DNA from 2 places in the Methylobacterium sp. yr668 genome. Region 2 is predicted to be linked to the other one. Evidence: riboswitches for the same ligand, from Rfam matches in the RefSeq annotation. Region 2 holds a riboswitch; the other holds the start of a gene.
The links. Region 2 has a riboswitch for thiamine pyrophosphate ahead of thiO (glycine oxidase ThiO). Riboswitches for the same ligand answer to the same signal wherever they lie in the genome.
Positions count from the first base shown of each region.

Region 1: another riboswitch for thiamine pyrophosphate. It lies ahead of thiC (phosphomethylpyrimidine synthase ThiC); the one in region 2 lies ahead of thiO (glycine oxidase ThiO).

Region 1 is NZ_FOZY01000010.1:18,783-21,174, reverse strand. Features, by position in the region: gene BM419_RS14580 (alpha/beta hydrolase) at 1-600, opposite strand, end outside; TPP riboswitch at 715-820, shown strand; gene thiC (phosphomethylpyrimidine synthase ThiC) at 892-2,392, shown strand, end outside.
Region 2 is NZ_FOZY01000002.1:375,445-377,836, reverse strand. Features, by position in the region: gene BM419_RS04395 (retropepsin-like aspartic protease family protein) at 119-622, opposite strand; TPP riboswitch at 856-984, shown strand; gene thiO (glycine oxidase ThiO) at 1,049-2,272, shown strand; gene thiS (sulfur carrier protein ThiS) at 2,269-2,392, shown strand, end outside.

The sequences.
Region 1 (2,392 bases), on a different contig from region 2:
CAGGTCCGAGCGGTACGTGTCGCGCAGGAGCCAGATCGGGGCTAGCGGGACATGCAGCCGCACGGTGTGGGTCATCGAGTCGAACGGCGCCTCCAGGTACAGGCCGATCGTCGGCACCCGTTCGGCGACGGCCACGGCCACGGCGGCCCCAAGGGAGTGTCCGTGGAGGAGGATCGGCGCGTCGGGCGCCCGCGCCCGCGCGGCCTCGACGGCCGCCAGCCCGTCGCGGATTAGCCCGTCCTCGCTGGGGCTGCCGGTGGAGCCGGGGTAGCCGCGATAGGCCACAGTGAGCACGCCCCAGCCGCGCGCCCGCCAGGGCTCCGCGGCGAAGCGGGCCGCGTGCGGCTCGGGGCGGGACCCGTTGCCGTGGAAGCTCACGACGACGCCGCAGCCCGGCCGCGGAGGCCGCCACAGGCCGTGCAGGGTCTCGCCGTCGGGGGTCGCGACCGTGATCGTCGCGAGGCCCGGCGGGATCGTCCACGGGTTCTGCGGCCCGAAGGCGCCCGGATAGAGGAACCGGCGCTGCCCGAGCGCGAGCGCGGCGCAGGCCAGCCCGCAGAGGATGAGCGCGGCGAGCAGGAGGCCGGCGATGAGGCGCATTGCGGTGCGATTGCGGCGGGGGAGAACGCGTGCGTTCGGACGAACGGTTTCGGGGATGTGTTTTCTAGGGCGGCCGGTCAGCATTGACAAAGCCGTCCGCGGGCCCGAGTCTGGAACCGTTCCGAGGGGGGCCCTGAAGAGGGCTGAGATTGGGCACGCTGCCCTGACCCTTGAACCTGATCCGGCTCATACCGGCGGAGGGACGGGAACCTGCGGTCGCATCTCGCGCGACCTCATCTCATCTCGGCCATCGCGTGGACCGGACCGCTCCAGCACGAGGAGAGGCCCACGATGAACGCACCCGTTCTCCCGAAGGACGTGAAAGGCAGCCCCGAGACCGTGACCACGGGTCCGGTCACCGGATCGCGCAAGGCGTACGCGAACCCGGCCGGGCGGCCGGACATCCGCGTTCCCTATCGCGAGATCGTCCTCTCCGATCCGAAGGAGGAGCCGGTGCGGGTCTACGACCCGTCGGGCCCCTACACCGAGACCGATGCCCGTATCGACCTCAACGCCGGCCTTCCCGGCGTGCGCGAGCCCTGGGTCGCGGCCCGCGGTTACGCGGCCGTCGCGCCGCGGGCGGTGAAGCCCGAGGATAACGGCTTCGCGGGCGACAAGCTCGTGGCCCCCTGCCCCGCCGAGCGGACCATCCGCAAGGCGGCCCCGGGCCAGATGGTGACCCAGTACGAGTTCGCCCGCGCGGGGATCATCACCGAGGAGATGATCTACGTCGCCCATCGCGAGAACGTCTGCCGCGAGGCCATGCTCGCGGGCGCCGAGGCCGCGCTCGCGGACGGCCAGAGCTTCGGGGCCTCGGTCCCGCCCTTCATCACCCCGGAATTCGTGCGCGACGAGATCGCCCGCGGCCGGGCGATCATCCCGGCCAACATCAACCACACCGAGCTGGAGCCGATGGCGATCGGCCGGAACTTCCTGGTCAAGATCAACGCCAACATCGGCAACTCCGCCGTGACCTCCTCGGCCGCCGACGAGGTCGAGAAGCTCGTCTGGTCGATCCGCTGGGGCGCCGACACGGTCATGGACCTGTCCACCGGCCGCAACATCCACAACATTCGCTCGTGGATCATCCGCAACAGCCCGGTCCCGATCGGCACGGTGCCGATCTACCAGGCGCTGGAGAAGGTCGGCGGCGACCCGCTCAAGCTCGACTGGGAGGTCTTCAAGGACACGCTGATCGAGCAGGCCGAGCAGGGCATCGACTACTTCACCATCCATGCCGGCGTGCGCCTCGCCCACGTGCCGCTGACCGCGCGGCGCGTCACCGGCATCGTCTCGCGCGGCGGCTCGATCATGGCCCGCTGGTGCCTCGCCGGGCACCGGGAATCGTTCCTCTACGAGCGGTTCGACGAGATCTGCGACATCATGCGGGCCTACGACGTCTCGTTCTCCCTGGGCGACGGTCTGCGCCCGGGCTCGATCGCCGACGCCAACGACGCCGCCCAGTTCGGCGAGCTGGAGACGCTGGGCGAATTGACCAAGGTCGCCTGGGACAAGGGCTGCCAGGTGATGATCGAGGGCCCCGGCCACGTGCCGATGCACAAGATCAAGGTCAACATGGAGAAGCAGCTGAAGGAGTGCGGCGAGGCGCCGTTCTACACCCTCGGCCCGCTGACCACCGACATCGCCCCCGGCTACGACCACATCACCTCGGGCATCGGCGCCGCCATGATCGGCTGGTTCGGCACCGCGATGCTCTGCTACGTCACGCCGAAGGAGCATCTCGGCCTTCCGGACCGGGACGACGTGAAGACCGGCGTCATCACCTACAAGA
Region 2 (2,392 bases):
CGAACGCCGTAGGTCATCGGCGCGGGCGTTGGGCCCGCAGCCGATCCCGTGGTGCAGGCCCGGGGGATCCCCACAGGCGCGCCTCGGCCAGACAGATCAGCGTCGATCTCCGGCCGCCTCAGCCCCTGAGCGTCATCGTGCTGCCGGAGATGCCGAAATCGCGCAGACGCCTGAGGAACGACATGCCCAGCAGGCTCGTCGACAGGAGCCCGCGCGGGATCACGACCGCATCGACGTCCCGGACCGTGATCGATCCGATCTGCACGATGGCGATCCGGATCGGCGCCACGCGGACCGTGCCGTTCGCGGTGTTCCAGACGCGGGTGAAATCGGCCGGAGTGACCCGGATCCCGATCCGCGCGGCATCCTCCTCGGAGAACGCGCAGGCGCTCGCTCCCGTATCGACCATCATCGGCAGCGAGCGGCCGTCCAACAGCGCATTGACGAAGAAGTGGCCGTTGCGCCCGGCCTGGAGGGCCACGCCGGCGGCGTCGACTGCGGGAACGGGCTCCGGCGGCGTGACGGCGAGGGCCACCGGCGCCGGCCTCATGCCGTCGCGCAGCTTCAAGGCGGCCGTGACACCGAGGAAGCCGAGCAGGCAGATCAATAGGATTGCGCGCACGCGAGTCCGCCCGTGACGTGGAGTGCCGGCGACCGGAGACGTTCCGGAATCCCGGTGATGAGATGCCAGACCAGTGAAGGGATGGTGCGCGATCGCGGTCGCCGCCGCGGCGCGCGCGCCGATTCCGCTCCGCTTGGTGTCCAGATCGTCACCGGGATCCGCGGATTGTCGCGGGAACGACTGGATGCTCGCGGCGCGGGGTTGACCGGCAGGGGCCGGGGAGCCACATCTGCGTCTGTTCCAGGGAGATCCCCGGCAAGGGGCTGAGAAACCGCTGGCACGTCCGTCAGGACCTGCGGCGCGGAAATCCTTCGAACCTGATCCGGCTCATACCGGCGTAGGGATTGGACCGCGGCCGCCTGAAAGGCAGGCCACAGCTTCTCACCGAAGCGCACGGCCCGATCTCCGCGACGGCAATCCGCGGAGATGATTGTGCCCCTCGACCGACCCGCCTCACCGATCGGCCGCCGCCGCAACCCGGACGGCAACGTCGCGCCGGCGACCCTTCCGGCGCGGACGGACGTCGCCGTGGTCGGCGGCGGGCTGATCGGGCTGTCGATCGCGTGGCGCCTCGCCCGGGCCGGCCGCGCCGTGACGGTGCTGGAGCGGGACACGATCGGGGCGGGCGCGAGCCTCGCGGCCACCGGCATGCTGGCCCCCGCCGCCGAGCACGAGCCGGGCTCCGATCCGCTGCTGCCGCTCGCCCTGGACTCGCTGCGGCTCTGGCCCGCGTTCCGCGACGCCCTGGAGGCCGAGTCCGGCCGGGCGATCGACTACCGCGCCGACGGCACCCTGGTGCTGGCGGTCGGCCGCGACGAGGTCGAGCGCCTGCGCTTCCGCTTCGACCTTCAGCGCCGCTCGGGGCTCGAGGCCACGTGGCTGCCGGGCAGCGAGGTGCGGCGCCTGGAGCCGGGCCTGCGCCCCTCCGTCACCGCCGGGATCCACTGCCCGCTCGACCATCAGGTCGACCCCCGTCTGGTCATGGACGCCCTCACCGAGGCCTGCCGCCGCGCCGGCGTAATTCTGGCGGAGCGGAATCCCGTCACCGCCCTGGACTGGTCGGGTGGCCGCGTGACCGGGATCCGCGCCGGCGACCGCGTCGTCCCGGCGGAGACCGTCATCCTCGCCTCCGGCGCCTGGAGCGGGGAGGGCGGTCTGCTGCCCGACGCGCTCGCCCTGCCGGTCCGCCCGCTGAAGGGCCAGTCCCTGGCCCTGCGCACCACCGCCCGGACCGGTACCCTGGCGCGGATGGTCTGGACCGAGCAGGTCCACATGGCGCCGAAGAGCGACGGCCAGCTCATCGTCGGCGCGACCGTCGAGGATTGCGGCTTCCGGCCCGGCGTCACCGCGGGCGGACTCTACGCCCTGCTGGAGGGTGCCCGCCGGGTGCTGCCCGGCATCGAGGAGATGGAGGTGGAGGCGGTCTGGAGCGGGTACCGCCCGACCTCGGACGACGACGCACCGATCCTCGACGCGATCGCGCCGGGCCTCGTCGCCGCCACCGGGCATCACCGCAACGGCTACCTGCTCGCCCCGGTGACCGCCGACGCGATCGCCGCGCTGGTGCTGCGCGGCGCGCTGCCGGAGGTGGCGCGTCCCTTCACCCGCGCGCGCTTCGGCCAGCCGGAAGCGCTGAGGGCCTCGGCATGAAACTCCTCGTCAACGGTGAGCCGCGCGAGTGCGCGGTCGAGACGGTGGACGCCCTGTTCCGCCTGGAGGCGGAGGAGAGCGGCATCGAGAGTCCGCAGGGTGTCGCCATCGCGCTGAACG